Hyalangium gracile: one gene and its partner. The protein of the gene in region 1 interacts with the protein of each later gene in a pairwise test. Links are inferred from orthologs where the notes say so. Each region holds a gene or a part of one and is shown in the gene's direction. Other genes may lie near its edges.

Region 1 (3,078 bases):
GCGGATGGTGGGCCCCGGCTTCGTGGATCCGCACACGCACCTGGTCTTCGCGGGCGAGCGCTCCACCGAGTTCGATCTGCGCTGCCAGGGCGCCACCTATCTGCAGATTGCCCAGGCGGGCGGCGGCATCGTCAGCACCGTGCGCGCCACCCGGGCCGCGAGCGAGGAGGAGCTGATCCGCCTCGCCCTGCCCCGCCTCCGGCGCCTGCTGGAGTACGGCGTGACGACGGCAGAGGTGAAGAGCGGCTATGGGCTGGACGTGGACAGCGAGCTGAAGATGCTGCGCGTGGTGCGCCGGCTCTCGAGCCTCACGCCGGTGGAGCTGGTGCCCACGCTGCTGTGCGCCCACGCCGTGCCCGAGGAGTTCAAGGGCCGCCGCGAGGCGTACGTGGACCTCTGCGAGCGGGAGATCCTCCCCGCCGTGGCGCGAGAGGGCCTGGCGCGCTTCTGCGACATCTTCGTCGAGCAGAGCGCCTTCACCCCGGACGAGGCTCGCCGGCTGCTCACCGCCGCGAAGGCGCTGGGAATGCAGCCCCGGCTGCACGGAGATCAGCTCACCTCGGGCGGAGGCGCGGAGCTGGCCGCCGAGCTGGGCGCCGCCACCGTGGACCACCTGGAGCACGTGAGCGATGCCGGCATCCACGCGATGGCCGCCGCGGATGTCTCCGCCGTGCTCGTACCCACCTCCACCCTCTTCCTGCGCATGCGCCCCTACGCCCCTGGCCGGAAGTTGCGTGACGCGGGCGTCAACATTGCTTTGGGCACAAACATCAATCCTGGCTCGGCGATGACAGAGAATCTTCCCCTGGCCATGGGGCTTGCCTGCCTGGAGAACGGGCTGACAGCGGCGGAGGTGTACTGGGCAACCACCCGAGGCGCCGCTCTGGCTCTGGGTCTACCCTCTCACGGGCGTCTGGCTTTGGGCGACGTTGCCGACATCGTTATTTTTTCGTGCACAAACTATCGGCACCTGCCCTACCACCTCGGAGTGAACCACTCGCGCACGGTGTTGAAAGGCGGGCGTGTTGTCATTCGTGACGGCGTGTCACACTGTGAATAACAGGAGGGGCCCCGACTTCTTGACAGTGAGCATGGCTCCGAGAGACACAGAATGTGCCGTCGGGGCCGGCTGTCATTATTCCGTCGACCGAACGCTATGTGCCGTCTCTTTGGATTCCGCTCTGCTGTTCCCGCTGCTGTCCATCCGGCGCTGGTGACCGAGAAGAACTCGCTCGTCATCCAGTCACGCGAGCACAAGGATGGATGGGGAATCGCGGCCTATGGAGTCGAGCAGCGCCCCACGGTGGCGCACGGCGTCGGTCCGGCGCACAGTGATCCCGACTTCCACCGCGTGAGCAGTCTGGTGTCGTCACATACGGTGGTGGCGCACGTGCGACAGGCCTCGGTGGGCGGAGTGGAGCTGCGCAACTCGCACCCGTTCCTGTTCGGCCCGTGGTCCTTCGTGCACAACGGGACGCTGCGCAACTTCGATCGCCACCGCAAGGCGGTCGAGTCGCTCGTCCGCTCGGATCTGGCCGCGAACATCCGCGGCACGACGGACTCCGAGCGCTGCTTTCACCTCTTCCTCACGCGGATGGCCACGCGCAGCTCGCTGGAGGGCGCGGTGCGGCTGGAGGATGTGGCGGCCTCGCTGGCCGAGACGATGGAGCTGGTGGCCAACATCACGGATGAGCCCGGCCAGGATCGCTCGGCGATGAACTTCCTCGTCACCAACGGCGAGGTGATGGTGGCCACGCGCCGCAACCGGACGCTGTTCGTGTCGGACGGGCGCCGCTCGACGTCGTGCACCGCGGCCCCGCTCCAGCACGGCACGCGGCTGGGTCAGCTCCTCATCGCGAGCGAGGTGCTGTGCGGCAACCAGACCGCGTGGAACGAGGTCTCCGAGGACGAGGTCATCGGCGTCGACGGCCGCCTCGTGCTGCACCGCTGGCGGCTCTCGGAGTTCGCCCTCTCCCGCTGACGGCGCCTCGCCTCGGTGAGGAGCGCAGCCACGAGCTCCCGAGCTGAGCCTCGGATGGAGCCAGCTCCCCGAGCACGTTGAGGGCGTTCTCACGGATGTCGCGGAACGCGCTCTTCAGGCCATGAGGCGCCAGCTGCTCCACGTCCTCGAGCTCCGAGCCCGCGTGCAGGGCCTCCACGAGCCTGCGATCCACGCCTCCATGCGCCTTCCCGGACGGGCTTGCGAAGCGGAGGAACACGGGGACGAAGAAGTGATCGCACGCATCGCTCGGGGTCATCTTCCCCGCCTCGACGGCCTCCGCGAGCCCCAAGGCGATGGTGGCCAGGAGCTTCTCCACCTCCTCCTTCCCTTGCGCCCTCAGCTCGAGCTTCACCGCTCTGGATGACCTCTTCATGGGCCTCTCCCAGGTCGCCTGTACGCCTCAAGCCAGCCACGCGGAGAGCAGCTCCGCGGGCCTTCGCCCGAATGCCTCGGCATGCAGCTCGCGCGCGTCCTCGGCCACGGGCCTGAGGGTGAGGCGCAGATACTCGCGTGGCGCTGCCTCGGGGACCTTGTCCAGCCACTCCACCAGCACGGCGCCGTCGCCACCGAGCAGATCGAGGAAGCCGGTGGCGTACAGCTCGTCATAGTCGGCGATGCGGTAGAGGTCCGCGTGGTACAGCGGGATGCGGCCCCGGTACGGGTAGACGATGGCGAAGGTGGGGCTGGCCACCTCCGAGCGCGGCACCTGGGCGCCCTCGGCCACGCCGCGCACCAGGTGCGTCTTGCCCGCGCCCAGATCGCCGATGAGTCCGACGAAGTCTCCCGGCTGGAGCAGCTGGCCCAGCCGCACGCCGAGCCGATGCGTCTCCTCGGGAGACTCCGAGCGCACGGTCCGAGTCAGCGTGGGAGTGCTCATCGATCCCACCGCACCCAGACATCGCAGAGCCCCTTGATGATGTCTCCCGCGATGAGCCCCACCTTCCCGCGTCGCTTCGCCGCGAGATCTCCGGCCAGGCCGTGGGTGTAGACGGCGGCCCAGATGGCCTGGGGGACTCGGAGCCCCTGCCCGAGGAACGCGCCACAGATGCCGGAGAGCACATCTCCCGAGCCTCCCG
Region 2 (3,125 bases), on another replicon or contig:
GAGCTGCGCAGCCTCCACCTCGGCGCGCGGGCGACGGGGCCTTCGGTGCTCGCTGGGCTCCAGGCGGCCTATGAGGAGGTCGTCGCGCGGAAGAAGCGCGGCAAGAAGTGAGCGGGGCTCGGGTCCCTGTCGAGCTGCTCCTTCCGGGCCGGGGTGTCGTCCCCCCGAGGCGTCCGCAACTTTCGGGCGCTCGGTGTGTTAGGCGAGACTGAGCGCTGCTCCCTCGGAGGTTCTTCCATGTATCGCCCGCTGCTCTGGTTGACGTGTCTCTTCGCCCTGCCCGCGCTGGCGGAGGTGGGACGCGTCGCCCAGCTCGAGGGCGAGGCCACCCGCACGGCCTCGGGAGGCGCCGTCGAGGCGCTCGAGGAGGGCTCGGCCATCGAGGTGGGGGATGTCCTGGCGGTGAAGGACGGAGGCAACCTCGCCCTGCTCCTGACGGACGAGAGCACCCTGGTGCTCGCGGGCGGCTCCCAGCTGCGCATCGACGAGGCCACCTTCGCCGGGCTGGAGCGCAAGGGCTTCTCCGCCCGCCTCCTGGTCGGAACGGTGTGGGCCAGGGTGAAGAAGGCCGTGGCGGGCTCCTCCGCCAAGTTCGACGTCACCACCGAGCGCGCCGTCGCCGGAGTGCGCGGCACCACCTTCCAGGTGGAGGTGGCCGGCGAGGAGACGCGCGTGGACGTGGAGGAGGGGCTCGTCGAGGTGCAGCATGACGGGAGCGCTCCGGGGCAGGCTCGGCCGGAGGCGCGTCAGGTGCACCAGGTCCGAGGCGGAGAGCGCGTGCGCTTCCTGCGCGAGAGGGCCCTCCGGGAGCGCTTCGTCGGCCCCCAGGGGCGCTTCCATCGCTTCGTCCGCGCCGCCCATGAGCGGGTGGAGAAGCTGCGCCACCTTCCTCTGGAGCGAAGGTTCCAGGAGCGCAGGCAGGAGCAGCGCGAGCGGCTCCGGGAGCGGCGCAACCGCCGCTAACCCCTCGGCGGCGGACGGCCCCAGTGCGGTGTGAGGATTTGTCGCACCGTGGGCTTCGGACTCGTCAACCTGTCGGCGCCCGAGCGTTGACAACCCTCGGGCGTCCGAGCAGTTTGCGCGGCTCGTCCCACCGAGGAGCCCCAAGCCCCATGTCCGACGCCGAGTCCTTCCACGGCCACGCCCACTTCGCCGCGCCGCCCCCGGGAGTCACCGTCCGCCACGACTGGACGCTGCCCGAGGTGCGTGCCCTCTACGAGCTGCCCCTGCTGGAGCTGATCCACAAGGCGCAGACGGTGCACCGCGCGGTGTTCCAGGACAACAAGGTGCAGCTGTGCTCGCTGTTGTCCATCAAGACGGGCGGCTGCCCGGAGGACTGCTCGTACTGCCCGCAGGCGGCTCGCTACAAGACGGGGGTGAAGGCCGAGAAGCTCATGGCCGTGCAGGAGGTGCTGGACGCCGCCGCCCGCGCGCGCTCCGCCGGCGCCACCCGCTTCTGCATGGGCGCCGCCTGGCGCGAGGTGAAGGACGGCCCCCAGTTCGACAGCGTCCTGGAGATGGTGAAGGGCGTGCGCAAGCTGGGCATGGAGGCCTGCGCCACGCTGGGCATGCTCACCGAGAGCCAGGCGAAGCGCCTGCGCGAGGCGGGCCTGTCGGCCTACAACCACAACCTGGACACCTCCGCCGAGCACTACGGCGACATCATCTCCACGCGCACCTATGAGGACCGGCTCAACACGCTGGAGCGCGTGCGCCAGGCCGGCATCTCCGTGTGCTCGGGCGGCATCATCGGCCTGGGCGAGTCCGTGGATGACCGCTGCAAGCTGCTGCTGACGCTGGCCAACCAGGAAGTGCACCCCGAGTCCGTGCCCATCAACGCGCTGGTCGCCGTGGAGGGCACGCCGCTGGCCAACGAGAAGCGCGTGGAGACGGTGGAGATGGTGCGCACCATCGCCACGGCGCGCCTGCTCATGCCCCTGTCCATGGTGCGCCTGTCGGCGGGCCGCAAGCAGATGAACGAGGAGGCGCAGCTCTTGTGCATGCTCGCGGGCGCCAACTCGCTCTTCTTCGGCGAGAAGCTGCTGACCACCGGCAACCCCGAGTACACCCAGGACATGGCGCTGCTCGAGAAGGCCGGCATCAAGCCGCTCGAGCCGGACGTGTCGCGCTAGCCCCATGCGCCGGGAAGCAGAGGGCATCGCCACGGCGTGGGCCCGGGAGGACCTGGAGTCCCTCTCCGCGCGCGGCCTGCGCCGCTACCTGGAGCCCCTGGAGCCCGCCCAGGGCGCCGTGGTGCAGGTGGGCGGCGAGACGTTCATCAACTTCTCGTCCAACGACTACCTGGGCCTGGCCTCCTCGACGACCTTGAGGGCCGCGGCGGTGGCGGCCTTCGAGCGCCATGGCGTGGGCACCGGCGCCAGCCGCGTCGTGGTGGGCGACACGCCGCTGCACCATCGGCTGGAGGCGCGGCTGGCCGCCTTCGAGCGCGCCGAGGCCGTGCTCCTGTTCAACACGGGCTTCGCCGCCAACACCGGCATCATCCCCGCGCTCGTGGGCTCCGGGGACGCGGTGTTCTCCGATGCGCTCAACCACGCCTCGCTCGTGGACGGGTGTCGGCTGTCGCGCGCGCGCGTGGTCGTCTATCCGCACGCGGACGCCGAGGCGCTCGCGCGGGCCCTCGCGCAGACGCCGGCACGCCGCAAGCTCGTGGTGACCGACACGGTGTTCTCCATGGATGGAGACCTCGCCCCGCTGCGAGAGCTCCTCGCCGCCTGTCGAGAGCACGGCGCCGCGCTGCTGGTGGACGAGGCCCATGCCACCGGCGTGCTCGGAGCCCGAGGCGCCGGGCTGTGCGAGGAGCTGGGCGTCGAGGCGGAGGTGGACCTGCGCGTGGGCACGCTGAGCAAGGCGCTCGGGTGTCTGGGGGGCTATGTGGCCACCTCGCGGGCCGTGGCGGACCTGCTCCTCAACCGCGCACGTCCCTTCGTCTTCTCCACCTCGCTGCCCGCGGCCCTCTGCGCCGCCGCCGAGGCCGCCGTGGACGTGGTGGAAGGGGACGTCCCGCTGCGCGAGCGGCTGTGGCGCAACATCCGGCGCTTCGCCAAGGGGCTGCGCGCCCTGGGCGTCCCCGCCGAGCCTCGCTGCGCCATCTTCCCCGTCATCCT

What was found.
Region 2: the proteins of KY572_RS11985 (region 1) and bioB interact in binary tests that used the Escherichia coli proteins (3 or more experiments, as listed by UniProt). The link is inferred for Hyalangium gracile from one-to-one orthologs.

What each region holds. Positions count from the first base shown.
Region 1 is NZ_JAHXBG010000005.1:293,020-296,097, forward strand. Bases 302-3,068 are described here. They hold KY572_RS11985 (class II glutamine amidotransferase), read left to right. Parts: upstream 302-1,156; coding sequence 1,157-1,981; downstream 1,982-3,068. Other genes in these bases: hutI (imidazolonepropionase), read left to right, coding at 302-1,060; KY572_RS11990 (DUF3969 family protein), read right to left, coding at 1,914-2,375; tsaE (tRNA (adenosine(37)-N6)-threonylcarbamoyltransferase complex ATPase subunit type 1 TsaE), read right to left, coding at 2,403-2,879; KY572_RS12000 (NAD(P)H-hydrate dehydratase), read right to left, coding at 2,876-3,068. Outside these bases: more of hutI, read left to right, coding at 1-301; more of KY572_RS12000, read right to left, coding at 3,069-3,078.
Region 2 is NZ_JAHXBG010000004.1:540,889-544,013, forward strand. Bases 309-3,122 are described here. They hold bioB (biotin synthase BioB), read left to right. Parts: upstream 309-1,112; coding sequence 1,113-2,132; downstream 2,133-3,122. Other genes in these bases: KY572_RS11065 (FecR family protein), read left to right, coding at 309-963; bioF (8-amino-7-oxononanoate synthase), read left to right, coding at 2,137-3,122. Also shown: KY572_RS11060 (winged helix-turn-helix transcriptional regulator), read left to right, coding at 1-111; more of KY572_RS11065, read left to right, coding at 238-308; more of bioF, read left to right, coding at 3,123-3,125. UniProt on the Escherichia coli protein: Catalyzes the conversion of dethiobiotin (DTB) to biotin by the insertion of a sulfur atom into dethiobiotin via a radical-based mechanism.